3 regions of the Methylobacterium brachiatum genome follow, and region 2 is predicted to be linked to each of the others. Evidence: predicted binding sites of a transcription regulator. Region 2 holds the regulator's gene; each other region holds the start of a gene.
The links. The regulator HrcA, encoded in region 2, represses chaperone genes, less so after heat shock. The targets are predictions, from matches to a motif close to GTTAGCACTCNCNNNNNGNGAGTGCTAAC.
Positions count from the first base shown of each region.

Region 1: the regulator HrcA is predicted to act here: its motif matches at 1,898-1,926, upstream of groES (co-chaperone GroES).
Region 3: the regulator HrcA is predicted to act here: its motif matches at 3,609-3,637, upstream of groES (co-chaperone GroES).

Region 1 is NZ_FOQW01000017.1:76,342-86,361, forward strand. It holds gene groL (chaperonin GroEL) at 1-1,415, opposite strand, end outside; gene groES (co-chaperone GroES) at 1,506-1,793, opposite strand; gene BMZ47_RS21380 (cold-shock protein) at 2,446-2,655, shown strand; gene BMZ47_RS21385 (DUF6481 family protein) at 2,755-3,117, shown strand; gene BMZ47_RS21390 (LLM class flavin-dependent oxidoreductase) at 3,152-4,498, opposite strand; gene BMZ47_RS21395 (cupin domain-containing protein) at 4,518-5,057, opposite strand; gene BMZ47_RS21400 (ABC transporter substrate-binding protein) at 5,089-6,039, opposite strand; gene BMZ47_RS21405 (LLM class flavin-dependent oxidoreductase) at 6,039-7,136, opposite strand; gene BMZ47_RS21410 (family 2A encapsulin nanocompartment cargo protein cysteine desulfurase) at 7,588-9,573, opposite strand; gene BMZ47_RS21415 (family 2B encapsulin nanocompartment shell protein) at 9,560-10,020, opposite strand, start outside.
Region 2 is NZ_FOQW01000019.1:75,012-85,031, forward strand. It holds gene BMZ47_RS22555 (alpha/beta hydrolase) at 1-1,150, opposite strand, end outside; gene BMZ47_RS22560 (MFS family transporter) at 1,242-2,606, opposite strand; gene BMZ47_RS22565 (DUF1236 domain-containing protein) at 2,847-3,662, shown strand; gene BMZ47_RS22570 (methyl-accepting chemotaxis protein) at 4,542-6,542, shown strand; gene hrcA (heat-inducible transcriptional repressor HrcA) at 6,564-7,619, opposite strand; gene rph (ribonuclease PH) at 7,786-8,499, shown strand; gene rdgB (RdgB/HAM1 family non-canonical purine NTP pyrophosphatase) at 8,496-9,125, shown strand; gene hemW (radical SAM family heme chaperone HemW) at 9,164-10,020, shown strand, end outside.
Region 3 is NZ_FOQW01000002.1:268,968-278,987, forward strand. It holds gene fae (5,6,7,8-tetrahydromethanopterin hydro-lyase) at 1-267, shown strand, start outside; gene BMZ47_RS01240 (prephenate dehydrogenase) at 638-1,399, shown strand; gene groL (chaperonin GroEL) at 1,535-3,175, opposite strand; gene groES (co-chaperone GroES) at 3,248-3,538, opposite strand; gene BMZ47_RS01255 (CorA family divalent cation transporter) at 3,748-4,734, shown strand; gene BMZ47_RS01260 (methyl-accepting chemotaxis protein) at 4,931-6,391, shown strand; gene BMZ47_RS01265 (DUF3455 domain-containing protein) at 6,591-6,980, shown strand; gene pdeM (ligase-associated DNA damage response endonuclease PdeM) at 6,988-7,701, opposite strand; gene BMZ47_RS01275 (ligase-associated DNA damage response DEXH box helicase) at 7,743-10,020, opposite strand, start outside.

The DNA.
Region 1 (10,020 bases), on a different contig from region 2:
TTGGCCAGGATGTTGCCGACCACGATCGAGCCCTCGACGCCCGAGTTGGACGCGATCTGACGGATCGGGGCCTCGAGCGCCTTCAGCACGATCTTGATGCCGGCCTGGACGTCGGGGTTGTCGTTGGTGAGCCCCTGAGCGGCCTTCTTGGCGCGCAGCAGCGCGGTGCCGCCGCCGGGGACGATGCCTTCCTCGACCGCCGCGCGGGTGGCATGGAGCGCGTCGTCGACCCGGTCCTTCTTCTCCTTGACCTCGACCTCGGTCGAGCCGCCGACGCGGATCACCGCGACGCCGCCCGCGAGCTTGGCCAGGCGCTCCTGGAGCTTCTCGCGGTCGTAATCCGAGGTGGTCTCCTCGACCTGCGCCTTGATCTGCGAAATCCGGCTCTCGATGTCGGACTTCTCGCCGGACCCGTCGATGATCGTGGTGTTCTCTTTGTCGATGCGGACGCGCTTGGCGCGGCCGAGCATCGGGAGCGTCACGTTCTCGAGCTTGATGCCCAGATCCTCGGCGATCATCTGGCCCTTGGTCAGGATCGCGATGTCCTCGAGCATGGCCTTGCGGCGGTCGCCGAAGCCCGGCGCCTTCACGGCCGCGACCTTCAGGCCGCCGCGCAGCTTGTTGACGACGAGGGTGGCGAGCGCCTCGCCCTCGATGTCCTCGGCGATGATCAGCAGCGGCTTGCCGGTCTGAACCACGGCCTCGAGCACCGGCAGCATCGCCTGGAGCGAGGACAGCTTCTTCTCGTGGATGAGGATGTAGGGATCCTCGAGCTCGGCGATCATCTTCTCCGCATTGGTGATGAAGTACGGGGAGAGGTAGCCGCGGTCGAACTGCATGCCCTCGACGACGTCGAGCTCGGTCTCGGCGGTCTTGGCCTCCTCGACGGTGATGACACCCTCGTTGCCGACCTTCTGCATGGCGTGGGCGATCATCTCGCCGATCTCCTTGTCGCCATTGGCGGAGATCGTGCCGACCTGGGCGATCTCCTCGGACGAGGCGACCTTGCGGGCCCGCGCCACGATGTCCTGCACGACCGTGGCGACCGCGAGGTCGATGCCGCGCTTCAGGTCCATCGGGTTCATGCCGGCGGCGACGTATTTCACGCCCTCGCGGACGATCGAGGCGGCCAGAACGGTGGCCGTGGTGGTGCCGTCACCCGCGATGTCGCTCGACTTCGAGGCCACTTCGCGCACCATCTGGGCGCCCATGTTCTCGAACTTGTCGGCGAGCTCGATCTCCTTGGCGACCGTCACACCGTCCTTGGTGATGCGCGGGGCGCCGAAGCTCTTCTCGATCACGACGTTGCGGCCCTTGGGACCGAGCGTGACCTTCACGGCGCTGGCGAGCAGCTCGACGCCGCGCAGCATCTTCTCGCGGGCGTCGACGGAAAAACGAACGTCTTTGGCTGACATGGACAATCTCTTCTGTTGTCGTGCGGCCCCGAGGCGCGCCGGGGCGGGCGCCTCGAAGGGCTTGAGCAGCGTCGGAGGGGGCGGACGCCCTTAGGCGACGACGCCCATAATGTCGGATTCCTTCATGATCAGGAGATCCTGGCCGTCGATCTTGACCTCGGTGCCGGACCACTTGCCGAACAGCACGCGATCGCCGGGCTTCACCTCCAGCGGATTGATCTTGCCGGCCTCGTCCCGGGCGCCGGGCCCGACGGCGACGACCTCGCCCTCCTGGGGCTTCTCTTTGACGGTATCGGGGATGATGATCCCGCCCTTGGTCTTCTCCTCGCCCTCGATGCGGCGTAGCACCACGCGGTCGTGCAGGGGGCGAAACTTCATGTGCGGCATCCTGGTCGTCCCGCCTGGGGCCTCGCGTCGACATGACCGAGCCCGTGCGGGAAAGGCGGCGGCAGACCGAATCGTCTGCGCCGGATCGACCCTGTCTTAGCACTCAATAGACAAGAGTGCTAACGCGTCTCACGGTCGATGCGCCGCGGAGGGTGATTTTCGAGCGGCTCGTCGCGTTCGGACAGATTGATATTCGAACGCGGTCGCGCGCTTCGATCCCGGTCCGGAACTCGGAACCGGCATCCGTCCGGGTACGGCCGCGCAACGGGCGGCCTCAAGATCCGTATTGATACACCAGAATAACCGCGCGAAAAATCGCGCTTTACCGGCGCGCCGCACCGAATTTTCGCGCAACACATTTGACGATTGTGATTATCCCGTCGATGCGCTACAGATCATAAATCGATCTTTGGCCAGATATTCGGCCGTCTCGCCACAACAGGGCGAGCGCTCTGCATCTCTCCCAGTTTCGACGACCACGGACGGGCGCACGCTCAGGCACGCGCTCGCCCCCTTCGATCGTCCAGAGTTCGCGGCTCGCGCAGCGCAACGGCGGCAGGCCCTGGATCTTTGTTACAGCCTGGTGATCACGCCAGACCGGTCTCCGGTCTCCGCACCATGCTCTGAAGCAGTTGGAATAGTTATGAGCATCGGCACCGTTAAGTGGTTCAACGAGACCAAGGGCTTCGGTTTCATCCAGCCTGACGATGGCGGCAAGGACGTGTTCGTGCACATCTCGGCCGTCGAGCGCGCCGGCATGCGCAACCTGATCGAGGGTCAGAAGCTCTCCTACGAGCTGGAAACCGACCGTCGCAGCGGCAAGCAATCCGCCGGCAGCCTCCAGGCCGCCTGAACCTCGCGCCTCAACCGAGGACGCGTTTCGAAGCCGTTCCCAGTGTGGAGCGGCTTCTTCTGTTTCTGATACGGGCGCTGCGGCGCGCGAGGAGTCTCCGTGGGTCAATTCAAAGAAACGCAGCTGTCTGATCGTCTCGAGGCCGGTGCCAAGGCCAAGGAAGAGCGGCTGGCTCAGTTCCGTGCGCGCCCCGCGGCGGACGATCCGGCCGTCCTCGCCCGCCAGGCCGAGCGTCAGGCCGTCGCCGAGGCCCGCGAGGTGCGGGTGAGCGAGCGGGAAGCCGCCCGCGCCGCCGCGGAGGCGGTCCGCGCCGCGGAAGCGCTCGCGGAGCAGGAGCGCGCGGCCGCCGAACTCGTCCGTCAGGCCGCCGAGAAGGTCGAGCGCCAGGCCGCCCTGGCCGCCGAGCAGAAGGCGACCCGCGACGCCCGCTTCGCCGCCCGCAAGGCCAAGGTGAAGCGGTAAGCACAGCGCGGAGCGCCGCCGACGCGGCTCTCCATCACGCGTGCTCCGGCGCCTCCGACGCGAAGAACCGGTTCGGCGGGCGCGGCAGGCCGAGATGGTCGCGCAGGGTCGTGCCGGCATAGTCGCGCCGGAACAGGCCGCGCCGCTGCAGCTCCGGCACCAGCGTGTCGACCACGTCGTCGAGCCCCTGGGGCACGAACGGGAACATCACGTTGAAGCCGTCGCAGCCGCGGCCCTCCAGCCATTCCTCCATCCGGTCCGCCACCTGTGCGGGCGTCCCCACGAAATGGAGCCCGGCATAGGCGCCGACCTTGCGGGCGAGGTCGCGCACGGTGGCGCCGGTCCGGCGGGCATAGTCCAGGATCTGCGCCTGGCTGGTCTTGCTGGCGTTGGTCTCGGGGATCTCGGGCAGGGGCGCGTCGAGATCGAAGCCGGAGGCGTCGACCCCGAGCCGCACCGACAGGTTGGCGAGGCCGCTGTCGGGATGGACCAGATCGTCGAGGCGCGCCCGCTTGGCCTGCGCCTCGGCCTCGGTCTCGCCGAGGATCACCAGGGCGCCGGGCAGGATCTTCAGGTGGTCGGGATCGCGCCCCAGCGCCGGCATCCGGCCCTTCACGTCGGCATAGTAGGCCTGCGCGGCCTCCAGGGTGGAGCTGGCGCCGAACACCATCTCGGCGGTCTCGGCCGCGATCTGCTTTCCGGCCTCGGAGGCGCCGGCCTGGACGATCACCGGCCAGCCCTGAACCGGCCGGGCGATATTGAGCGGCCCCTTCACCGTCAGGAATTCGCCCCGGTGGTCGAGGACGTGCATCTTGCTGGAATCGAAGAACAGGCCGCTCTCCGGATCCATCAGGAAGGCGTCGTCGGCCCAGGAATCCCACAGGCCGGTAACCACGTCGTAGAACTCGCGCGCCCGGGCGTAGCGCACCGCGTGGTCGAGATGCGCGTCGCGGCCGAAATTCAGCGCCTCGTCCGGGTTGCCCGAGGTGACGAGGTTCCAGCCGGCCCGGCCCTTCGAGATGTGGTCCAGGGAGGCGAACTTCCGGGCCACATGGTAGGGCTCGTTGTAGGTGGTCGAGGCCGTGGCGATCAGGCCGATGCGCGACGTGAGCGCGGCGAGGGCCGGCAGCAGCGTCAGCGGGTCGAACGAAGTCACGGTGGCCGAGCGGCGTAGCGCCGCCATCGGCATGTTCATCACCGCCAGATGGTCGGCCATGAAGAAGGCGTCGAACTTCGCCGCCTCCAGCCGCCGGGCGAAATGCGTCAGGTGCTCGAAGTTGAAATTCGCGTCCGGGTAACCGCCGGGATAGCGCCACCAGGCCGTGTGGATCCCGACCGGGCGCATGAACGCGCCGAGATGCAGCTGGCGGTCTCGACTCATGGCGGCGCTCCGCGGGTCCTCACGGCTGCTTGTGGATCGGGTCGACCCAGTGGACGGCCTCGGGCCGCTCCACCGGCTCGACATCCGGAATGTTGACCACCACGGCCTCGTTGTCCGAGCGCACCAGCACGCAGTGCAGGGGCTCGTCCGTGGAGGCGTTGATCTCCTGGTGGGGCACGTAGGGCGGCACGAAGATGAAGTCCCCCGGCCCGGCCTCGGCCACGTATTCGAGCCGCTCGCCCCAGCGCATCCGGGCGCGGCCGGAGACCACGTAGATCACGCTCTCCAGGGCGCCGTGATGGTGCACGCCGGTCTTGGCGTCGGGCTGGATCGCCACCGTGCCGGCCCAGATCTTCTGGGCGCCGACCCGGGCGGCGTTGACCGCCGCCTGCCGGAACATGCCGGGTGTCTGCGCGGTGTTGCTGTCGAGCTGGTCGCCCGGGATCACCCGCACGCCGTCATGCTTCCAGCGCGGCGCCCCCTCCCCTGCGGCATGGTCGTGATCGTGGCCGTGCGCGTCGTCATGGGCATGCGTGTGGCCGTCGCCGGTGTCGTGCATCGTCAGGACCTCCATACGGGGGAGCGCCGCATCATTGCACCGCCGCCGAGGCTTCGGACAGGGCTCGGGAGAATCCCGTGTCGAAGATCGCCGCCGCCTGCGGGGCGCGGCCCTTCGGGATCAGTCCGGCCCGGACATAGAGGTCGATGGTGCGCTGCTCGTCGGCGATCACGTCGGCGTCGATCGGCACGGTCCGGTAGCCGGCGCGGCTGAACCAGCGCAGCGGCACCGCCTCCGGCAGGCCGATCAGCTTCGACCAGACCTTCGCGTAGGGTGCCGGATCCTTGAGCGCCCAGGCCCGGGCCCGGGCGAGGCGCGCGGCGAAATCGGCGAGCAGGGGCCGCTTGTCCGTCAGGGCGCTGTCGCGCGCGACCGTGAAGGTGAGCCCGGGGGTGATGCCGTTGCCGTCGCGGACCACCCGGGCCAGGCCGGCGAGTTCCGCCGTGGACGTGTAGGGCTCCCAGGTCGCCCAGGCCTCCACGGACCCGGAGGCGAGGGCGATCTTGGCATCCGCCGGGGGCAGGAAGCTGAACAGGACGCTGTCGAACGGCAGCCCCGCTTCCGCCAGGGCGGCCAGCACCACCTGGTGGCCGATGGAGCCGCGGTTGGTGGCGACGCGCTTGCCCTTGAGATCCGCCACGCTCCGGATCGGCGAATCCGGCGCGACCAGGATCGCCAGCCCGTCCTGCCGGTTGCGGAACGCCATGAACGCCTTCACGGGTGCCCCGGCGGCGGCCGCGAAGGTGAAGGGCGCGTCGCCGACCCCGCCGGCATCGATCGCCCCGGCGTTCAGCGCTTCGAGAAGCGGCGCGGCCGCCGGGAACTCGCTCCATTCCAGCCGGTAGGGCAGGCCGTCGAGGACGCCCGCCGCCTCCATCAGGGCGCGGGCATTGCCGCGCTGGTCGCCCATCCGCAGCACGTCCCCCGCCCGGGCCGGCCAGGCGGCCAGGAGGGCGACGAGGATCAGGATCGCGGCGCGCATCAGGCGGCCTCTGCGGCGCGGCCGCGGGCCGCGAGCGCGGCCTTGAAGGCCGGCAGCAGCTCCCGGCCGTACTGGATCGCGTCCTCCAGCGGATCGAAGCCGCGGATCAGGAAGGTGCGCACCCCGAGGTCGTGATAGTCGAGCAGCGCCTCGGCCACCTGCTCGGGCGTCCCGACCAGGGCGGTGGAATTGCCCGCCGCCCCGGTCTCGGCCGCGATGGCGGTGAACAGCCGCTTGTCGAGGCGCGCGCCCGCGGCCGCCGCCGCCAGCAGCCGGCGCGAGCCCTCGTTCTGCGGCGCGGCGGCCGCGCCGAGGTCCCGTGCCGCCCGGGCGGCGCGGGTCCGGGCCAGAATATCCTCCGCACGAGCCCAGGCCCGCGCCTCGGTCTCGGCCAGGATCGGCCGGACCGACAGGCTGAAGCGCGGTTGGCGCCCGTGCGGCGCGGCGGCGTCCCGGACCCGCCCGATCAGCTCCCGGACCTGGGCCTGGGTTTCGCCCCACAAGGCGTAGGTGTCGGCGTGGCGGCCGGCCACCGCCAGGGCCGCCGGCGATGCGCCCCCGAAATAGACCGGGATGGCATCGACCGGCTTCACCTCGGAGAAGCCCCGCTCCACCCGGTAGAACGCGCCCGCGTAGTCGAATGGCGCCGCGGCGGTCCAGCTCTGGCGGGCAATGTCGAGGAACTCACCGGTGCGGGCGTAGCGCTCGTCCTTGGTGAGGTGGTCGCCGTCCTGGGCGAGCTCCCGGTCGTCGCCGCCGCTGATCACGTGGATCGCGACCCGGCCGCCGGTGAGCTGGTCGAGGGTCGCGAATTGCCTGGCCGCCACGGTGGGCGCCGTGAAGCCGGTGCGGTGGGCGATCATCAGCCCGAGCCGCTCGGTGACGGTCGCGACCTGTGCGGCGAGCAGCAGGGCGTCCGGCGAAGTCGAATGGAACGCCACCAGCACCCGGTCGAACCCGCCCCATTCATGCGCCTGGGCCAGGAGCTTCAGGTAGTCCCGGTCGATCGCCGGACCTTGCGCCGGGTGGATCTCGGAGCTGTGGCGGGGAGCGACGAAGCCGATGAACTCGACGGCCTCCGGGGGCAGCAGGCTCATGAAAATCTCCGTGTCGGGGCCGGCGCGGCGATGGCCACGGCAGAGTGTCGGGGCTGCCGCAAGGTTCGCGAAGGAGGCCGCGATGGTCCGCCCCGAGACGCGGAGCGTCAACGAAAGCGTCTTTCGAAAATTTGGAGGACGAAAGAATAAGTCCCGCCGCAACCCGCGGAATACGAGAAGACCCTGCTCGTCAGCTGGGGGATCGCGAATGCTTTCGCGTTTCACGCATGCGCAGGCCCCCGGGCATCTCCCGACGGAAAGCAGAGCCGGGCCATCCACGAAAGACGCGGGTCCGACGGCCACCCTGGCGAGGGCCGGCCGACGCACAGGCTCACCATCGTCTGCGGGGCATTCCACGCGCGGGAGACGCCACCGTCCAGAACGGGAAGACCGGCCGGACCTTCCGGGGTCCGGCCGGTTTTTGTTTCGGTCCGTCCCGTCGCGGTCCGGCTCAGTGCCGCGGCAGGCTGTGCAGCGCCTTGAGGAACACGTCCACGTCGGATTTGGTGTTGTAGAAGGCCAGCGAGGCCCGCACCGACTGGCCAATTCCGAACCGGCGCAGGGCCGGCAGGGCGCAGTGATGGCCCGAGCGCACCGCGATGCCGTGCGCGTCGAGATGGTGGGCCACCGCCTCGTTCTCCTGCCCCTCGATCACGAAGGACATCACGCTCGCCTTCTCGCGGGCCGTGCCGATCAGGCGCAGGCCCTTCACCTCGGCGAGGCCGGCCTGCGCGTAGTCCAGCAGGTCATGCTCGTAGGCGGCGATCGCCGGCAGGCCGATGCGCTCCAGATAGTCGAGCGCCGCGCCGAGGCCGACCGCGCCCGCGATGTCCGGCGTGCCCGCCTCGAACTTCTCCGGGGCGCCCTTGTAGACGGTCCGGGTGAAGGTGACGTCCTCGATCATGTGGCCGCCGCCCTGCCAGGGCGGCATCGCCGCGAGCAGGTGCGTCTTGCCGTAGAGCGCCCCAACCCCGGTCGGCCCGAACACCTTGTGGCCGGAGAAGACCAGGAAGTCGGCGTCGAGGGCCTGCACGTCCAGCGGCATGTGCGGCGAGGATTGCGCCGCATCGACCAGCACCGGCACCCCGTAGGCATGGGCCAGGGCGATGATCTCCCGCACCGGGTTCACGGTGCCCAGCGCGTTCGCCACATGGGTCACCGAGACGATCTTCGTCCGGCCCGAGAGCAGGGCCGCGTATTGCTCGAAGATGATCTCGCCCCGGTCGTTGACCGGGATCACCCGCAGCGTCGCCCCGGTGGCCTGGGACAGGAGCTGCCACGGCACGATGTTGGCGTGGTGCTCGATGGTCGAGACGATGATCTCGTCGCCCGGGCCGATATGGGCCCGGCCGAAGGAATGGGCGACGAGGTTGATCCCCTCCGTGGTGCCGCGCAGGAATACAATGTCATCCTTCGAGGGGGCGTTGAGGAAGCGGCGCACTGCCTCGCGGCCGCCCTCGAACAGGTCCGTGGAGCGCGCCGCCAGGGTGTGGGCGGCCCGGTGGATGTTCGAGTTGTGCCGCCCGTAGAATTCCGAGGTCGCGTCGATCACGGCCTGCGGCTTGTGGGTGGTGGCGGCGTTGTCGAGCCAGACCAGCGGGTGACCGTTGACGCTCTGGTGCAGGGCCGGGAAGTCCCGGCGGACATGCTCCACGTCGAACGGCGCCGCCACCGGGCTCGACCCCTGGGCGGTGAGTCGCGGGGCGGGACCCGGATAGCGGGCGGGCTCGACCCGTGGGCTGGCCGGCGCCTTGCGGGCCTGGCCCGGGCCGGCATTCAGGAAGTAATAGTCGGAGACCGGAGCCTCGGGCGCCCGGGACAGGTGCCCGGTCCGCGCAAAACTCTCCTGGGCGACATCGACGCCCTGCCGGGACGGGTCGGCCGGCACCAGCTGCGGCGCGATCGCCTGCGCGAAGGCGTTGGCGCGGGGATGATCCCCGGCCACCTGACGGTGCAGGTCGGGACCGCCCGGGAAGGCCGCCGGCGCGCTCGGGAAGCCGAAATCCGGCAGGACCGGGCGCGGGCTCGCCGGGTGGACCGGCGGGATCGCGGCGGTGTCGAAGAAGGCCGGGCTCGCGGGGGCGAGGTTCGGCACGGTCGGGCCGCTGAGGCCCGGCACGCCGAGGGTGGGCCCGCCGAACGACTTGGCCGCGAGTGCGGATCCGTCCGGCTGCAGGCCGGAGGGCTGCCCCCCGGCCGGAACCGAGGGGATTCCCGTGGCCGCGCTCGGGAACGGGGCGCCGCCCGGTCCCTGCGACAGGCCTTCGAGGGCCTGCGGGACCTGGGGTCCCGCGGGCAGCGTCGGGGCGAAGGGCTGGCTCGCGGCCTGCCCCTGCTGGTAGATCTCCCGGGCGAGGCGCCCGATGAGATCGCTATGGGCGAGCTCGGCCGGGCTCGCCTCCGGTCGACCGAAGGCCAGTCCCTCAGGCATAGTCATGGTAGTTGCCGAGGAGGACGTTATCGAGGCGGGCGATCGCGTCCTCGACCAGCACGGCGGCCGAGAAGTAGCGCGTCACCAGATGCGAAGCGATCGAGTGGTCGTTGGTGCCCATGTAGCGCACCGACAGGCCGGGCTCGATCTCGCCGGTCACGCCGGACTTCTGCAGGCCGACCACGCCCTGCTCGCCCTCGCCGACCCGCAACAGCAGGATCGCAGTGGTCTCGGCGCCGGTGACCGGATCGATGTCGATCGGCAGCTTGTCGCTCGGGATCAGCGGGACGCCGCGCCAGGTGATGAACGGCGCGCCGAACAGGTGGACGACGACCGGCGGCACGCCGCGGCGGGTGGCCTCACGGCCGAAGGCCGCGATGGCGCGCGGATGCGCGACGAAGAAGGCGGGCTTCTTCCAGACCAGGGTCAGCAGCTCGTCGAGATCGTCCGGCG
Region 2 (10,020 bases):
CGCCGATCCGCGTCTCGATCCACCCGACGATCGCGTCCGCAACCTGATCGCTGTTCGATTCCAGCATCATCATGTGGCCGTTGCCGTGGATGCCGTGCTCGGCCAGCGCCAGCCGATCCGGCTTGGCGCCCGCCTGGGTGAGGAACGCCGCCGTGCAATCGTCCATGGTCGCCCGGAACGAGGCCTCCGCGGTCACGATCACGGCCGGCACCTTGGCCAGGTTCGGCAGGGCGCGGGCGGGCTCCGCCTGCAGCCAGCAGCGGATCCGGTCCGGCCCGGAAGCGTGCTCGGCCTGGACCACGGTCAGGTCCGCCGGGCCGCTCACCGGCGGCTCGAACTGCAGCGGCACCCGGGTGATGCCGTAGGGGCGGGCCCGGGCGTCGCCGACCCGCTCGTACCATTCGGCGCCGCCCTTGAACTTGATGTCGAAGAAGGTCGGCCCGTTCGGCTCGACGGCGACATGCGCCTTCACGAGATCGGGCCGCTGGTCCGAGACCGCCCAGCCGAACACGCCGGCCTGCGAATGGGTCAGGACGATCGCCGGCCCGATCTTTTCCAGGAGCGCGATCAGCGCCGGATCGACCAGCTCCTCGCTCTTCAGGGCGCTCGCGATATAGGGGACCTGCGAGCGGTAGAACTGGTCGAAGGCGGCGTTGCCGCGCAGGCCCGGACCGCCCGGCCATTGGGTGTGCAGCGTCGCCTGCGGGTAGAGCGCCGACCGCTCCTGCCCGGTGAAGACCGTCTCGAGATCCTCCATGGGCAGGCGGGCATAGGGGCCGTAGATCTCGGCATCGCCGCCCGAGCGGCCTCGCCCGACCTGATCGACCACGTAGACCGCGAAGCCCTTGGCGGCGAAGCGGTCGGCCCAGCCGGGCCGTCCGTCGGGCGTGCCGAGGAAGTTGGTCCCGGTCTGCGCCGTGCCGTGGACCATCACAACCGGATAGAGCTGCGTGATCCGCGAAGGGGCGCGGTACTCCACGAACATCTGCCCGAGGGCGGTGGTATTAATGTTCGTGGTCTCGTAGCGGCCGCCGACGAAGAAGTAGCCGGCGGGCTGCGTGGGCCTAAACGGTCCGGCGTCTTCGGCCCGGGCGAAGCCCACCCCGAGGCAGAACAGCGTCAAAGCGCCGGCAGCGGCGGTCTTGAGCATGGTATCCTCCCGCGGACGTCTGGCGCGCCCGACGGGGGCATATCAGCGACAGAATACCAACCGGTCCAGCCGAACCCCCGGCCGGCCGGTTTCAGGCATGGGCGAAGCGGCGCTTTTTCCCGAGCGCCTCTTCCACGGTGCCGGCGCCGTCGAGATAGCCGTGCACCTTCGGGTTCGGCATGATCAGCGAGCCCACGAAGGCCACCGCCATCAGCACGGTGACGTACCAGAAGAACGTGCTCTCCATGCCGGCATCCTTGAACCACAGGGCGACGAACTCGGCGGTGCCGCCGAACATGGCGTTGGCCAGGGCGTAGGACAGGCCGACCCCCAGCGCCCGCACGTTGGTGGGGAACAGCTCGGCTTTCACGATGCCGCTGATGCCGGTGTAGAACGACACCACGGACAGGCCCAGGGTGATCAGCGCGAAGGCCAGGTAGGGATCCTTGTTGGTCCCGAGCGCCGTCATCAGCGGCACCACCATGAGCGTGCCGAGCCCGCTGTACAGCAGCATGTTCGCCTTGCGGCCGATCTTGTCGGACAGCGCCCCGAACAGCGGCTGGATGATCATGTAGACGAACAGAACCACGGTCATCACCTGCGAGGCCGAGGTCTTCGGCATGCCGGCGGTGTTGACCAGGTATTTCTGCATGTAGGTCGTGAAGGTGTAGAAGCTCAACGATCCGCCGGCCGTGTAGGCGAGGACCACGCAGAACGCCCGCCAATGCTTGAACAGCTCGGCGAAGGTGCCGGCATTCTCCTTGTCGCCGGCTTCCTTGGTCTCGGCGAGCGAGCGCCGGAGGTAGAGCGCCACCACCGCCAGACCGGCGCCGATGAAGAATGGGATGCGCCAGCCCCAGGACGACAAGTCCTGGCTGGTCATCACGGTCTGGAGCAGCACCAGCACCAGCGAGGCGAGCAGCTGCCCGCCGATCAGGGTGACGTACTGGAACGACGCGAAGAACCCGCGCTTCCCCTTGATCGCCACCTCGCTCATGTAGGTCGCCGAGGTGCCGTACTCGCCGCCCACCGACAGGCCCTGCAGCATGCGCGCCAGCAACAGCAGCACGGGCGCCAGCGTCCCGACATGCTCATAGGTCGGCAGGATGCCGATCAGGAGCGAGCCGAAGCACATCATCAGCACCGAGACGACCATCGAGGTCCGGCGCCCGACCCGGTCGGCGATGCGCCCGAACAGCCAACCGCCCACCGGGCGCATGAAGAAGCCCACCGCGAAGATGCCGGCCGTCTGGAGGAGCTGGCTGGTGGAATCGCCCTTCGGGAAAAAGGCGGGCGCGAAGTAGAGCGCGAAGAACGCGTAGCAGTAGAAGTCGTACCACTCGACGAGATTGCCTGAGGACGAGCCGACGATCGCCCAGATCCGACGCTTGCGGTCGGCCGCATCGTCGGCAGCGCTCGGCGCGATACCGATCGTATCGTCCCTCAGGGCGGACATGGCGTCTCCGTCGCGTGACTCATCGGCCGGTAACAGCCGGCCTATTCTTCGATGGGCGCGACGTTACAGGCGGTGCCCGTGATCGCAAGGCCGTGATCGGACTTTGACCGGGACAGCGCGCGTCCGTGTCATTTCCCCTCGGTGTCTATCGGGCGTCGGCACGGAACGGATTCCCCCGGGACCCCGTTGCGGCCCGGCACGCGTGCTGCGGGCACGCCAACGGCAACGGGACGAAACGCCATGACACGGATCTTCAGGGACACGGTGGCAGCCGCCATCCTCATTGCCGGCGCGGCGACGGCCTTTGCGCAGGGCGGCCCGGGCGGAGGCGGCGGTCCGGCGGCCGGCGGCGGCGGTGCAGGCGGCGGTGCCGGCCCGGCGGCGGGCGGCGGCGCGGGGCCGGGCGGGGCCGGCGGCGGTGGCATGCGCGGCGGCGCCGGTGGTGCCGAGGGCGGCGGGATGCGCGGCGGCGCGGATGGCGGTGGGCGCGGCGCCGAGCCCGGCGGCCCGGCTGGCCGCGGTGCCGAAGGACCCGGCCGTGCCGGTCCGGGCGCCGGCGATCGGAACGGTCTTGGCGGCAATCCCGGTGCCGCCGAGCGGGGCGGCCGTGACGGCGGCCCGGCCGAGCAGCGTGGCGGGCGTGACGAGACCGGCCCGGGCCAGCGCGGCGATCGCAACGGGCGCGACGAGACCGGCCCGGGTCAGCGCGGCGATCGCGGTGCGGCAGGCGAGCGTGGCGACCGCGGTGGACGCGACGGAGTCCGGGGTGGCCGCGGCGGCGGCTCTGCCCGCGGCGCCGTCACGCGCCTCGACACCCGCCAGCGCACCGAGTTCCGCAGCTCGATCACCCGCCTCGGCGTCTCGCCGCTGCGGGACGTGGCGTTCAGGCTGGCGGTCGGAACCGCGATCCCGCGCTCCGTCAGCCTGCACCGGCTGCCGCCGGCGATCGTCGAGATCGTGCCGGAATACGAGGGCTACGACTTCATCCTGGTGCGCGACGACATCGTGATCGTCGATCCCGACACCTACGAGATCGTCGACGTGATTCCGGCGTAAGCTTCACTGTCGTTACAGCGCTGCGCGTAGGAGAATTTTTCCTGCGCGCAGCTACAGTCGTTAGAACGATTTTAGTCCCATCCAATATTTTAAAAACGATCGAGGCCGAGAGGTCGCGGCTCAATGGCTCTGCTGCGCAGCGCGTCAGCAACTGGCTTCAGCTCGCGTTCGCTCTGACACAGCTCATGGCCCGGTAGGCGGAGACTGCGTCTGCCGGGGCCTATGCGGGCCGTATCCTTCTGAGAAACGGCGGCAACTGTTGCACGGTTGTTGCCCGGCCCGCACGATCGCGGCGGTGACCAGCGCGTGCGGCAAGGGCTCGTGAGCAAGCCGCGTGCGGTAGGGCTGAAGATCCTAGCCGAGGCCTTAGAGCCTCTCACAAAACGCCCTCTGCGCGGTCGTGCAGAGTAGAGATCTCGCGGTGGTAAGGCGCTTTGTGAAAGGCTCTAGAACCTCTGCGAAAATCGCAGTAGCTAAAATATAAGGTTGCTTGTGCCTGGAATATTGTACGGGACGCCAGATTTTTCTATCCGATTGCGATTTTGTATTAAGCTGATCCGTTAATTCTGACATCTATACGGTCGTGAATGGGATGCCTGCTCAATCCACTCAAGGCCATTCTGTCGTACGCCATTGGACTGCCGTTCATCATACCGGAAGGTCATCGATTTTTCAAGCAGTCCGTAACGACCGGATGATATATCGCTTGCTGATGGGCAGATTCGCGACGCGTTGATCTCCCATTTCTGAATATTACGAGATTTGGGATTCAGTTTATTGGGCATCCGCTCTCGCATTCAATGGCAGTAATGTTTACTGCGCATGAATATGAATCTTAATATTGGCGTTGCTTGATTGCGAAATTTTGGGGGTTGTACCATGTCGGAGCAGATCTCAGTGGCAGCGGGACCGACGGGAGGCTCCCGTTTGCGATTGGGTATATCTGGCCGGGCCACGCTGCTCATCCTAATGATCGTCTGTATCACTTTCACCGCAAGTTCGACGTACATTTATATCGCGCAATCGGCTGTTCTGCGTGCTAACATCGATACGAGCATGTCGAATCTGAGCGCTACGACAGCGCGGAGTGTCGCCAACTGGCTGCGTGGCAAGCTCGACCTCACCCAGATGATGGCCCAACAGGTCCCAGCTCAGGGCGCCGAACCGGCCGTCGATGCGGTGCTTGGCGCGCCGATCGTCCGTGAAACATTCTACGTTAGCTACATCGGACGCACGGACGGCGCCTACATCAAGATGCCGAAAAGTGCGGTGCCGCCGGGCTACGATCCGCGTAAGCGCCCCTGGTTCCGGGATGTGTCAGCTGCGAACGGTCCGATCGTCACTGAACCCTACACTTCGGCCAGCCGTGGCGGTTTTGTCATCACGACCGCGGCACCCGTTCATGACGAGGCGGGGACGCTTATAGGTGTGGTCGGTGGCGATTTCGAAGCGGCAGGACTCGCGCAGATGATCAGTGCCGTCGCAGCGGGCGGGAAAGGCTACGCCTATCTGGTGTCCGGTAAGGGCACAGTGCTGATCCATCCGCGCGCCGAATTGATCGGCAAGCCACTGTCTGACCTTTTGTCTGGAGCACTGCCGAAAATCGGCGACCAGGTGGTCGAGACCCTCGAGGGCGGCCGGCCGACGCTGACGGTCTTCGCCCGTATTCCGAATCTTCCGGCTGGGCTCGATTGGTATGTCGCCCTTTCTGTCGACCGCGCCACAGCCTTTCAGCCTGTCCAGCATCTCGCTCAGATGATGGCGGCGGCGACACTGAGTGCGCTCCTGCTGCTGGCCATCGTTGTCAGCCGGTTGATGGCCTCGACCGTCGCGCGTCCGCTGAACCGCTTGGTCGGCGCGCTGCAGCGCATGAGCCGGGGCGCCATCGATGCCGAGATCGCCGAGGCGCGCCGCAGCGACGAGATCGGCATGGTCGGCCGGGCGGTCGAAGGCATCAAGGCTCTCGTGGCGCAGAAGGCCCGCGACGAGGCCGAGGCGCGGCGCCTCGCCGACGAGACCGCCGCGGCGGAGCGCAAGCACGCGATGATCGCGCTGGCCGATGGGTTCGAGCGGGCCGTCGGGGCGATCGTCGGCATGGTCTCGTCCTCGGCCACCGAGCTCGAGGCGACGGCCCAGACCCTGACGGCGAGCGCCACCCAGGCGGCGGCGCAATCGACCAGCGTGGCAGCCGCCGCCGAAGAGGCCGCCACCAATGTCCGCACCGTCGCCGCGGCCGCCGAGCAGCTCGGCTCCAGCGTGCGGGAGATCGCCGGCCAGGTCGAAGGCTCGGCGAACCTGGCGCAGGCCGCCGTCGGCGAGGCGGACCAGACCGGGCATCTGGTGCAGGAGCTGGCCGAGGCGGTGTCGAAGATTGGCGATGCGGTCGGTCTGATCTCCAGCATCGCGGCCCAGACCAACCTGCTGGCGCTGAACGCGACGATCGAGGCGGCCCGGGCCGGGGAAGCGGGGAGGGGGTTCGCGGTCGTGGCCTCCGAGGTGAAGGAGCTCGCGGCCCAGACGGGGCGCGTCACCGAAGAGATCACCGGCTACATCACCCGGATCCAGGGCTCGACCGATCACGCCGCCCAGGCGATCGGCGGGATCGTGACGCGCATCCGCGACATCAACGACGTGACCGGCGCGGTGGCGGCGGCGGTTGAGGAGCAGGGCGCGGCGACCCAGGAGATCGTGCGCAACGTCAGCCAGGCGGCCAGCGGGACGGACGAGGTGACGACGAACATCACCGGCGTGGCCCAGGCGGCCGAGCAGACCGGCGCGGCGGCGCATCAGGTGCTGGACGCCGCCACCGCGCTGTCGCGGCAATCGGCGCAGCTCTCTCAGGAGGTCGCGGACTTCCTGCACACCGTACGGGCCGCCTGAGCCAGGCCCGTTCGTGAGCCGTCAGCGCGCTCCGTCGAGCAGCTTCGAGACCACTCGGGCGGTGTAATCGACCATCGGCACGATGCGGGCGTAGTTCAGCCGCGTCGGGCCGATCACCCCGACGACGCCGACGATCTTCTGGGACCCGTCCCGGAACGGCGCGGCGATCAAGGAGGAGCCCGAGAGCGAGAACAGCTTGTTCTCGGAGCCGATGAAGATCCGCACGCCTTCGCCGCCCTCGGCGCGGGCCAGGAGGTCGATGACGTCCTTCTGGGTCTCCAGATCGTTGAACAGCAGGCGGATCCGCTCGAGATCCTCGACGGCGCGCAGGTCGTCGAGCAGGTTCGCCTGGCCGCGCACGATGAGCTGTCGCGCCTCGCTCGGACCCACGGGCGTGGCAAGGCCGGCATCGACCAGGCGCTCGGTCAGCGCGTCGAGCTCCCGCTTCATCGCCTTGCGGCCGGCCTCGATCTCGGCCCGCAGGGTCCCGAGGGTGCGGCCCTGCAGCCGGGCGTTGAGGAAGTTCGTCGCCTCCTGGAGCGCGCCGGCCGGCAGGCCGGGGGGCAAGTCGACCAGCCGGTTCTCCACGGAGCCGTCATCCGAGACCAGCACCACCAGGGCGCGGGCGGGGTCGAGGCGGACGAACTCGATATGCTTCAGATGGACATTGGCCTTGGTGGTCAGCACGACGCCGGCGCCGCGCGAGATGCCCGACAGCATGGTCGAGGCCTCGGCCAGAGCTGAATCGAAGGTGTGGCCGGAGGCGGCGGCGCGCATCTGCGCCTCGATCCGGGCCTGCTCCTCCTGCCCGACATCGCCGACTTCCAGCATCGCGTCGACGAAGAAGCGCAGGCCCAGCTCGGTCGGCAGGCGGCCGGCGGAGGTGTGGGGCGCGAAGATCAGGCCGGAATGCTCCAGATCCGCCATGACGTTGCGAATCGAGGCCGGCGACAGGGCCATCGGGAGAATGCGCGCCAGATTGCGCGAGCCCACCGGCTCTCCGGTCGTGAGATAGCTCTCGACGATCTGCCGGAAGATCTCGCGGGCGCGCTCGTTGAGGGCGTCGAGCGCCTGCATCGATGGGCCTTGTGGAATGTTGGGGTTCAGGTCGGTCACGCGGTCATCCTGTCGTCCGATCATGTCCGCCCGGTGTCGCGGGATCAATCCATCCGGCGATGCTTGCCCGCGCCGGCCCGGCGGCCTAAGAGCCCGGCCCTTACTCTCTCACCAGAAAGGGCCCGCGATGCGGCCTTCGAAGCGCGCCGCCGACGAGCTGCGGCCCGTGACCCTCGAGCGCGCGGTCTCGCGCTATGCCGAGGGCTCGTGCCTCGTCAGCTTCGGCAACACCCGCGTGCTCTGCACCGCCTCCCTGGAGGAGCGCGGGCCGCCGTGGCTGCGCGGCTCCGGCAAGGGCTGGATCACGGCCGAGTATGCCATGCTGCCGCGCGCCACGCATGACCGGACGCGCCGGGAGATCAATTCGGGCAAGCCGTCGGGCCGCACCCAGGAAATCCAGCGCCTGATCGGCCGCTCCCTCCGGGCGGTGACGAATCTCCCTGCCATGGGCGAGCGTCAGGTGACGGTCGATTGCGACGTGATCCAGGCCGATGGCGGCACCCGCACCGCTGCGATCACCGGCGCCTGGGTCGCACTCTACGATTGTTTCGCCTGGATGCGCACCCGCTCGATCATCTCGGTGGACCCGCTGCGCGATCACGTTGCTGCGGTCTCGTGCGGTTTGTACAAGGGCACGCCGGTGCTCGACCTCGATTATGCCGAGGATTCGGCGGCCGACACCGATGCCAACTTCGTGCTGACCGGCACGGGCGGCATCGTCGAGGTCCAGGGCACCGCCGAGATGGAGCCGTTCTCCGTGGATCAGCTCCTCGAATTGCTGAACCTCGCCCGCGCCGGCACCGACCGGCTGGTGGCGCTCCAGAAGGAGGCGATCGCGTGAGCCGCCGTCTCACCGGCAAGGTGGTCATCGCCACCCACAATGCGGGCAAGCTCGCAGAGATGCGCGCATTGCTAACGCCGTTCGGGATCGAGGCGGTCTCGGCCGGCAAGCTCGGGCTGCCCGAGCCAGATGAGACCGGGACGATGTTCTCCGAGAACGCCGCGATCAAGGCCCACGCGGCCGCCCAGGCCACCGGGCTGCCGGCCTTCGCGGACGATTCCGGCCTGTGCGTCGACGCCCTCGATGGGGCTCCCGGAATCTTCTCCGCCCGCTGGGCGGGCCCGACCAAGGACTTTTCCGCCGCGATGGCGCGGGTCTTCTCGGAGCTGGAGCAGCGCGGGGCGACGAACCGGAAGGCGCATTTCGTCTCCGCCCTCGTGCTCGCCTGGCCGGATGGCCACACCGAGCTGTTCGAGGGGCGCGTGTTCGGGACGCTCGTTCCGCCGCGCGGCGATGCCGGCTTCGGCTACGATCCGATCTTCCAGCCGGACGGCCATGCCCAGACCTTCGGCGAGATGACCGCCGAGGGAAAGCACGGGGGCGATTGGCAGAAGGGTGAGGGGCTGTCCCACCGGGCCCGGGCCTTCGTGCTGCTGAGTCGCGCCTGCCTGGCGCCGGCTTCCTGATTGCCAAACCGGGCCGGGACGCTCACATCCCGGCAATCATGACTTCGACCGGCCCGGACCATCCGACCCGCGACGCGGGCTTCGGGATCTACCTGCACTGGCCCTTCTGCGCCGCGAAGTGCCCGTATTGCGACTTCAACAGCCACGTCCGGCACGCCGGCGTGGACCAGCCGCGCTTCCTCGACGCGTTCCGGGCCGAGATCGCCCACAACGCCGCCCACACCCCCGGCCGCACGGTCACCAGCATCTTTCTCGGGGGCGGCACGCCCTCGCTGATGGCGCCCGCCACGGTGGCGGGCCTGCTCGACGCGGTGGCGGGGCATTGGGCGGTGGCGCCCGATGCCGAGATCACCCTGGAGGCCAACCCGTCGAGCGTGGAGGCCGACCGGTTCCGCGGTTACCGCGCCGCCGGGGTGAACCGGGTGTCGCTCGGCGTGCAGGCGCTGGACGATGTCTCGCTGAAGAAGCTCGGGCGGCTGCATAATGCCGCGGAGGCGTTCGCGGCGATCGGCGTCGCGCAGGCGGTGTTCGACCGGACCTCGTTCGACCTGATCTATGCCCGGCCCGACCAGACCCCCGCTTTGTGGCGGGCCGAGCTGAGCGAAGCGCTCACCCGCGCCGCCGAGCACCTGTCGCTCTACCAGCTCACCATCGAGCCCGGGACGCCGTTCCACGGGCTGGCCGCCGCCGGAAAGCTGGTGACGCCGGACGACGAGACCGGGCGCGTCCTCTACGACGTGACCCAGGAGGTCTGCGGCCAGGCGGGCCTGCCCGCCTACGAGATCTCCAACCACGCCCGGCCGGGCGCCGAATCCCGACACAACCTGCTCTACTGGCGCTACGGCGAATATGCCGGCATCGGCCCGGGCGCGCATGGGCGGCTGGTCACCCCGGC
Region 3 (10,020 bases), on a different contig from region 2:
CAGATGTTCGGCCCGGCCCAGCACGGCGTTGCCAAGGCCGTCCAGGACGCCGTTGCCGAAGGCATCATCCCGGCCGATGAGGCCGACGACCTGTTCATCCTGGTCGGCGTGTTCATTCACTGGGAAGCGGCCGACGACGCCAAGATCCAGAAGTACAACTACGAGGCGACCAAGCTCTCGATCCAGCGCGCCGTGAACGGCGAGCCGAAGGCTTCGACCGTCACCGAGCAGCGCAACTCGGCCCAGCATCCCTTCGCCGCCAATTAGATCGGGGACCGTCCTGGGCAGAGTGAGCCTCCGCCCGCACCGCGGGGCCTGCTCCAGCGACTGGCTTCGATCTTCTTAGGCCGATAGGAACGACCACCGACGGGACGGCGCAAGCCGTCCCGTTTTTCGTTTCCAAAGCACGCTCGAAGCGGAACGCCGCGTGTTCAGCCCGATCTGGCCGTCGATGCGGTCCGGTTGACGCGCTCGGTGGCGCGGCCTAGAGGCTCCCCACCATGCTAAGCTTGTTCCCCACCGGATCGTATTACGCGCCGCTCCCTTAGCGGCGGCCTGCTTATCATGCCCAACCGCTGCGTCGTCGGCGGTTGCTCCTGTTCCTGATCCGCCGACCTCGCGCCTGCCCGAGGTCACCGTGTCAGTCTCCCAAGCCACTCAGCTCCGCCCGGTTATCGGAATTATCGGCTTCGGCGCCTTCGGTCGTCTGACGGCCCGATACCTCGCGCCCCATATGGCGTTGCGCGTCTACGAACCGCGCCCGGCCGAGCCCGAAATCCAGACCTACGGTGCCGTGCGGGCGGACCTGGCGGCGGTGGCTCGCTGCCCGGTCGTCATCCTCGCCGTTCCGGTTTCCAGCTTGGCTGCGGTCGTGTCCACGATAGCCCCGCATCTCCGGCCGGGAACGCTGGTGGTCGATGTCGGCTCGGTGAAGATGGAGCCCGTCGCGATCATGCGGGCGGGGCTGCCCCAGGGCGTCGAGATCCTCGGCACCCATCCCCTGTTCGGCCCGCAGAGCGCCGCCGACGGGATCGCCGGCCTGAGGATTGCCGTGTGTCCGGTCTCTGGACGGCGCGGGCGGCGTGCAGCTGCGTTCCTTCGGAAAGTGCTGAAGTTGAAAGTGATCGTCACGACGCCGGAAGCTCACGACCGCGAGGCCGCAGCGGTCCAAGGCCTGACCCATCTAATCGCGCGGGTGCTCGTCGCCATGGAGCCGCTCCCGACGCACATGACGACGCGCAGCTTTTCACTGCTCATGCAGGCGGTGGACATGGTCCGGCATGACGCGCCCGAGGTCTTCGAGGCGATCGAGCGGTCGAACCCGTTCGCGGCCGAGGTCCGCCAGCGCTTCTTCAGCCTGGCTGCTCACGTCGAGGCCGATCTCGCCCGGGACGGCTAGTCCGCTGCCGGCGAGTGACCGGCCACACGAACCGCCCGGACGCAGGCCGGAGCGTGCTGGGCGAACCGGGCCGCCCAAAAGAAAAGGGGCCGCCTCGCGGCGACCCCCTTCCTCGTCTCGACGGGTGGCGTGGACTTAGAAGTCCATGCCGCCCATGCCGCCGCCCGGCATGGCCGGAGCAGGGCTGTCCTTCTTCGGCGCGTCGGCGACCATCGCCTCGGTGGTGACCAGCAGGCCGGCGACCGAAGCGGCGTCCTGCAGAGCGGTGCGCACGACCTTGGCCGGGTCGACGATGCCGGCCTGGATCATGTCGACATACTCTTCGGTCTGGGCGTTGAAGCCGAAGGTCTCCGAGGAGGTGTTGTCGGTGATCTTGCCGACCACGATCGAGCCTTCCACGCCCGCGTTCTGGGCGATCTGACGGATCGGGGCTTCCAGCGCCTTCAGCACGATCTTGATGCCGGCCTGGACGTCGGGGATGTCGGACTTCAACGCGGCGACCGCCTTCTTGGCGCGCAGCAGCGCGGTGCCGCCGCCCGGGACGATGCCTTCCTCGACCGCCGCGCGGGTGGCGTTGAGGGCGTCGTCGACCCGGTCCTTCTTCTCCTTGACCTCGACCTCGGTCGCGCCGCCGACGCGGATCACCGCGACGCCGCCCGCGAGCTTGGCCAGGCGCTCCTGGAGCTTCTCACGGTCGTAATCCGAGGTGGTCTCCTCGATCTGCGCCTTGATCTGCGCGATCCGACCCTCGATGTCCGACTTCTCGCCGACGCCGTCGATGATCGTGGTGTTCTCCTTCTCGATGCGGACGCGCTTGGCGCGGCCGAGCATCGGGAGCGTCACGTTCTCGAGCTTGATGCCCAGATCCTCGGCGATCATCTGGCCCTTGGTCAGGATCGCGATGTCCTCGAGCATCGCCTTGCGGCGATCGCCGAAGCCCGGCGCCTTCACGGCCGCGACCTTCAGGCCGCCGCGCAGCTTGTTCACCACGAGGGTGGCAAGCGCCTCGCCCTCGATGTCCTCGGCGATGATCAGCAGCGGCTTGCCGGTCTGGACCACGGCCTCGAGCACCGGCAGCATCGCCTGAAGCGAGGACAGCTTCTTCTCGTGGATGAGGATGTAGGGATCCTCGAGCTCGGCGACCATCTTCTCCGCATTGGTGATGAAGTACGGGGAGAGGTAGCCGCGGTCGAACTGCATGCCCTCGACGACGTCGAGCTCGGTCTCGGCGGTCTTGGCCTCCTCGACGGTGATGACGCCCTCGTTGCCCACCTTCTGCATGGCGTGGGCGATCATCTCGCCGATCTCCTTGTCGCCATTGGCGGAGATCGTGCCGACCTGGGCGACCTCGTCGGAGGTCGAGACCTTCTTGGCGCGCGCGATGATGTCCTTCACCGCAGCGGCGGTGGCGAGGTCGATGCCGCGCTTCAGGTCCATCGGGTTGATGCCGGCGGCGACGTACTTGGCGCCTTCGCGGACGATGGCCTGGGCCAGCACGGTCGCGGTGGTGGTGCCGTCACCCGCGATGTCGTTGGTCTTCGAGGCCACTTCGCGCACCATCTGGGCGCCCATGTTCTCGAACTTGTCGGCGAGCTCGATCTCCTTGGCGACGGTGACGCCGTCCTTGGTGATGCGCGGGGCGCCGAAGCTCTTCTCGATCACGACGTTGCGGCCCTTCGGACCCAGCGTCACCTTCACCGCGTCGGCGAGGATGTCGACGCCGCGCAGCATCTTATCGCGCGCGTCGGCGGAGAAACGAACGTCTTTCGCTGCCATGGTTTGCCTCTTGTGGTTGGGTTGAACCCCAAGGCCTCGGACGGCCTCAAAGGGCGGGGAAAGGCGATCCGATCAGAGAGCGACGACGCCCATGATGTCGGATTCCTTCATGATCAGGAGGTCCTGACCGTCGATCTTGACCTCGGTGCCGGACCACTTGCCGAACAGGACGCGGTCGCCGGCCTTGACGTCGAGCGCGTTGACGCGGCCCTGCTCGTCGCGAGCGCCGGGGCCGACGGCGACGATCTCGCCTTCCTGCGGCTTCTCCTTGGCGGTGTCCGGAATGATGATGCCGCCCTTGGTCTTCTCCTCGCTCTCGATGCGACGGACGACCACGCGGTCGTGCAGCGGACGGAACTTCATGAGCTGCCCTCTTGCTTCAGGTCTGCAGTTGGCGTTGATGCGGCCTGCGGGACCGCTTCCAAACCCGACTGTTAGCACTCTGTCTTGGCGAGTGCCAATGACGGCGGCGAGATAGCCCTCGCCTGGTTCCGAGTCAAGGCTGTCGCACCCGCGCGCGACGGCGCGATGACGCGACATCAGCCTTCATTTCCCACGGACAACGCGCTCTCATGCTGAGCCTGCACGGACCCGACGGCGCGGTTGCGCTGGACCTCGGCGGACCGATTTCCGGCAACGCCGTCTGGCTCGACCTGAACGATCCGAGTTCCGAGGAAGCCGCCGCCGTCGAGGCGGCGACCGGTCTGCGCGTGCCGTCCCGGGCGGCGCTGTCGGAGGTTGAATCCTCCAGCCGGCTGCGGCGGGTGAAGGGCGGCCTGTCGCTGTCGACGCCGATGATCACCTTCGAGCGCAGCGAGTCGCAGCTGAAGCCGCTCGGTTTCCTCCTGTCGAAGGACCACCTCGTCACCATCCGGTTCCACGAGCTGCGCGCGGTCGACTCGGCCCAGAAACGGATCGCCGACGGCGACGGCAGCGTATCCCCGAGCGAGATCTTCCTGGTCATCCTGGAGGAGCTGGTCGACAGCCTGGCGGATGCCCTCGAGGACATGGCCTCGGAGCTCGACCAGCTCTCGACGCGGATCTTCGACTTCGACCTGCGCGGCGCGAATCGCCGCCGGATGGAGAGCCCGCCGCCGCGCCGGCGCGACCTGGCGCTGCGGCGGATCCTGCGCGGGATCAGCAACCGCGGCAAGGTGCTGGGGAAGATCCGCGCCAGCTTGCTCGGCCTCGAGCGGATCGTGCCGTTCGTGTCGGCCGCCTGCGACGGGCTCGGGCTGCCCGAGGATGGGCGCTTCGAAACGATTCGGCGGGATATCGAATCCCTCGACGAGTTCGAGACGCGGCTCGCCGAGAACGTTCAGTTCCTCCTCGACGCGACGCTCGGGCTCATCAACATCGAGCAGAACAACGTTTTTCGCGTCCTCACCGTCGTTTCGGTGGTGGGCGTACCGCCGACCCTGATCGCCTCGATGTACGGCATGAACTTCAAACACATGCCCGAACTGGACTGGGCCTACGGCTACCCTTACGCGCTCGGCCTGATCCTGTTCAGCGCCCTGGCGCCGATCGTGTACTTCCGGATACGCGGCTGGTTCTGATATTCGCACCTAAGTTTAGATTGTTTGCCGGAGGTTCCCCGGAAGTCTCGGAATACTAGAAGTACAAGAGTTCAAAAATTCGCATTTCTGTCTTGCGCGCCGTAATCTAAGCCGGCACCGTTTCTGAATTCGGGAAGTTAGGTCAAAATTAACGTACTATGCGCTAGGTTTCCGCTCGAGAAGCGCGAGCAGTGATATGTTCAAAAAATCGGTTTACAGCGAGTCGCAGGCCAAGCTCGACGCCTTGAATCGGTCGCTGGCCATCATCGAGTTCTCGATGGACGGCCAGGTTCTCGACGCCAACGAGAACTTCCTCAAATTGATGAAGTACACGCTCGCGGATGTCCGCAACAAGCACCATCGCATCTTCGTCGACCCGGCCTTTGCCAAGAGCGCGGAATACACGGATTTCTGGGCGAAGCTGAAAGACGGGCAATACGTCACCGGCGAGTTCCTGCGCCTCGACAAGGATGGGTCGGAGGTTTGGCTGGAAGCGACCTACAATCCGGTGCTCGATGCCCGCGGCCAGCCGGTGAAGGTGGTCAAGTTCGCCGCCGACATCTCGGCCAAGAAGAATGACATCGACCGGCTGATGTCGATGATCGACAACATGCCGGTTGCGGTCATGACCGCCGATCCGCTCAACGATTTCAAGATCAATTACCTGAACACCACCTCGCGCAAGACCTTGGCCCCCTTGGAGCAATACCTGCCGATCAAGGTCGACGAGATGGTCAACAACTCGTTCGACGTGTTCCACAAGAACCCCCACCACCAGCGCAACATGCTGGCGGATGCGAGCCGGCTGCCGCACCGGACCAAGATCAAGGTCGGCCCGGAGACGCTCGACCTGCAGGTCACCGCCGTCAACGATCGGAAGGGCCGGTATATCGGCCCGATGCTGACCTGGGCGGTCGTGTCCGCGCAGGTGAACATGGCCACCGACGTGAGCCGCGTCGTCGACGCCGTCGGGTCGGCGGTCCGCGACATGCAGCACTCGGCCGAGGGGCTGACGCAGTCGGCGGATTCCGCCCGTCAGAAGGCCTCGTCGGTCGCATCGAATTCCGAGCAGATGAACGGTGCGATCCAGGAGATCTCCGGCCAGGTCGGGCGGGTTTCGGAGCGCGCTCGGCAGATCGCCATCCAGGCCGAGACCACGGACGCGACGATGCGGCAGCTGGCCGAGAACGCGCGCGAGGTCGACGCGGTCGTGAGCATGATCAAGTCGATCGCCGGCCAGACCAACCTGCTGGCGCTGAACGCCACGATCGAGGCGGCCCGGGCCGGTGCCGCCGGGCGGGGCTTCGCGGTGGTCGCCAGCGAGGTCAAGGCTCTGGCCGAACAGACCGCCAAGGCCACGGGGGAGATCACCCAGCAGGTGGCGGCGATCCAGAACGCCACCGGCGAGGCGGTCGGGGCGATCGAGATGATCACCGCCGCCGTGGCCGAACTCTCGACGCTGACCCTGGCGATGGCCAGCGCCGTCGAGGAGCAGGCGGTCTCGACCCACGAGATGTCGGGCAATATCGGCGGGGTCTCGCAGGCTGCCAATGCCACCGGTCAACTGGCGGAGGCCGTCCTGGGCGTCGCCGAGAGCCTGGCCGTCCACTCCTCGGATCTCGCGGAGAGCATCGACCGGTTCATGAAATCCGCCTGAGCCAACGGACGGGGGCAGGCCGCGGCATGAAACCCGCAAGCGGCTTCCCCCGTTCCGTGGTTCGACCCGTCCGGACGGAGCTGAACCGATCGCCTACGCCCTGACCAGAACCCTGCGGCCTGCCCTCATCACCCTCGCGTGCTGCGCGCCGGCCTTCGCCCTTGCCGAACCGGCGCGCCTCGCGCCGCCGGCCGGAAGCGTGTCGATCGCCAGCTTCGCCGCGCGGGGAGCGCAGATCTATACCTGCATCGCCGGGGAGGGGGCCCCGGTCTGGAGCGCCGCCAAGCCCGACGCGGACCTTGCCCAGCCGGATGGGCGCGTCGTCGGGCGCCATTTCGAGGGTCCGACCTGGGAGATCCAGGACGGGTCCCGGGTGGTCGGGTCGGTGATCGACCAGGCCCCGGCACCGCAACCGCACGCCGTCGCCTGGCTGATGCTCTCCGCCCGCGCCACCGGATCGGGAATGCTCGCGGGGACACGCTACGTGCTGCGCAGCGACACGGATGGCGGGGAGAAGCCGGCGGGCGGCTGCACGCCGGGACAGACAGTGCGCGTGCCCTACACCGCGACCTACACGTTCTATCGCTGAGCGCGCGTCAGTCCCGGGCGAGTTGTGCCCGGCCGATGGCGAAGACCCGTCCGTCCCCGAGCAGATGCGCCGTGAACCCGTTCGGGAAGAGGCCTTCGATCGCCCGGTCGCGGACATTCAGCCCGCCCGCATAGGCGCCGAAGGCCGGCATTACGAGCCGGGTGCCGTCGGTGACGAAGCAGCGCCGGCGGACCGCCCGGCCGCGCATCGCGACCTTGCCGCAGGGATGGAGATGGCCCGCGATCTCGCCGATCACGGGTTCCGCGCTCGGCTCGTGGCGCAGGACCAGGCCGCCGAGGGTCAGCGCGTCGGCATAGCGGCCGCCCACGCCCTCGCTGACCGCGGCATCGTGGTTGCCGGCGATCCAGACCCAATCCCGTCCCTCCTGCAGGGCCGCCACCATGGCCCGGTCGCCGGGCTCCATCCGCTCCGGCCCACGGTCGTCGTGAAACGAATCGCCCAGGGCGACCACGCGGGCGGGATCGTGGCGGGTCACGGCCTCGTGCAGGCAGGCCAGGGTCTCGCGGGTATCGTAGGGCGGCAGGAACTGGCCGGTGCGGGCTGCGTAGGACGACCCCTTCTCCAGGTGGAGGTCGGAGACGATCAGCGTGCGATGCTCCGGCATCCATACGCCGCCGCACAGATCGAGCATCAGGGTCTCGCCCGCCAGCAACAGGGTCGGGTGCTTGTGAGTCTTCTCGAGTCTCAGGCCGGCCGCCAAGATCGCATCCTCGGAATCGTCGGGGGAGGGCGGATCGCCGGTCAGGACAGAGCTTCCTGAAGAAGCTCGGCCTCCGCCTCGGCCAGGATCTCGTCGGCACCCTCGCCGTAGACCCGCTCACGCCCGATCTCGAGCATGACGGATACGGAGAGCGGCGAGACCCGGTCGAGAGCCCTGTGGATGATTCGCCCCTGGATGCGCTCTAGCATCATGCCGAGGCGCCTCACGTCGAGGAGTCCGGTTGCCGCATCCTGCCGCGCGGCCCGGAGCAGCAGGTGGTCGGGCTGGTGCTTGCGCAGCACGTCGTAGATCAGATCGGTGGAGATCGTGACCTGCCGGCCGGACTTCTTCAGGCCCGGATGGTGGCGCTCGATCAGGCCGGCGATCACCGCGCATTGCCGGAAGGTGCGCTTCATCATCGCCGATTCGTCGAGCCACGCCTCCAGGTCGTCACCCAGCATGTCGACCGCGAACAGGTCGCCGATGAAGTCGGGATCGAGCGCGGCCCGCTCGGACACGTCCCGGGTGGTCCAGATCGCGATGCCGTAATCGTTCGCCGCGAAGCCGAGGGGGCGCAGCCCGTCGCGTTCCAGCCGGCGGGTGAGCAGCATGCCGAGCGTCTGGTGGGCCAGCCGGCCCTCGAACGGGAAGGCCGTGAGGTAATGGCGCTTGCCCCGGGGAAAGGTCTCGACGAGCAGGTCGCGCTCGCCCGGCAGGACCGAGCGGCGGCGCTGCTGCTGCAGGTACTCGCCGATCTGCTTCGGAAGGCGGTCCCATTCGAACGGGTCGGCGATGATCGCCCGGACCCGCTCGGCCAGGAAGGTCGAGAGCGGAAACTTCGCGCCCGCATATGAGGGGATCGCCGGATCGGTGCCGAGCGGCGCGCGGGTCACCAGAGCCTCGTCCTCGGCCAGGCCCTCGAACCGCAGGGTCTCGCCGGCGAACAGGAAGGTGTCGCCGATCGTGAGCGTGTCGGCGAACTCGTCCTCGATCTCGCCGAGCACCCGTCCGCCCTTCGGCAGGACCGTGCCGGGCTTGCTCCGGAGCGTCCGGCCGAGCCGCACCCGCACCCGCGCCGCCTCGACGATCGTGCCGACATTCATCCGGTAGGCCTGGGCCGTCCGGGCGTCGCGCACCCGCCACAGCCCGTCGGGCCCGCGCAGGATCTTGGCGAAGCGCTCGTAGGCCCGCAGCGCGTAGCCGCCGGTGGCCACGTAATCGACGACCTGCTCGAAGGATTCCCAGGTCAGCCCCGCATAGGGCGACGCGGAGACAATCTCCTCGTAGAGACCCAGCGGATCGAAGGCGTCGGCGCAAGCCATGCCGAGCACGTGCTGGGCGAGCACGTCGAGGGCGCCGAGCCGGGCGTCTGGGGTGTCCTGCGCGGCCTCCTCGACGGCGTCCAGGGCCGCCTGGCATTCCAGCATCTCGAAGCGGTTGCCCGGCACCAGATAGGCCTTCGACGGCTCGTCCATCCGGTGGTTGGCCCGGCCGATCCGCTGCATGATCCGGCTCGCACCCTTGGGCGCCCCGACATTGACCACGAGATCGACATCGCCCCAGTCGATGCCGAGATCGAGGGTCGCGGTGCAGACGATCGCCCGCAGCTGGCCCGCCGCCATCGCGGCCTCGACGCGCCGGCGCTGCTGCGCATCGAGCGAGCCGTGGTGGATCGCGATCGGCAGGGCGTCGTCGTTGAGCCGCCAGAGCTCCTGGAACGTGTACTCGGCCTGGAGTCGGGTGTTGACGAAGACCAGCGTGGTGCGGTGCGCGCGGATCAGGTCGTAGATCGCCGGCATCGAGTGCCAGGCCGTGTGACCCGAGATCGGCAGCGACCGCCCGAGATCCAGCATGCGCAGGTCGGCCTTGGCGCCGCCCCGGACGGTGACGAGGTCGGCCATGGCGGGCGGCGAATCTGCGCGCTGCGGCACCAGATACTTGCGCAGCTCGTCCGGCTCACGGACCGTCGCGGACAGGCCGATCGACGCCAGGTCCGGGCTGAGGCGGTGCAGCCGGGCAAGTGCCAGGGCCAGCAGGTCGCCGCGCTTCGAGGTCACGAGGGCGTGCAGCTCGTCGAGGATCACGCAGCGCAGCCCGGAGAAGAACGCGGCGGCGTCGCGATGGGCGATCAGCAGCGCCAGCTGCTCGGGCGTCGTGAGCAGGATGTCAGGCGGGCGGCTGATCTGCCGGGTGCGCTTGTGCGCGGGCGTATCGCCGGTCCGGGTCTCGACCCGCACCGGCAGCGCCATCTCGGCGATCGGCGTGTCGAGGTTGCGGGCGATGTCGACGGCGAGCGCCTTCAGCGGCGAGACGTAGAGG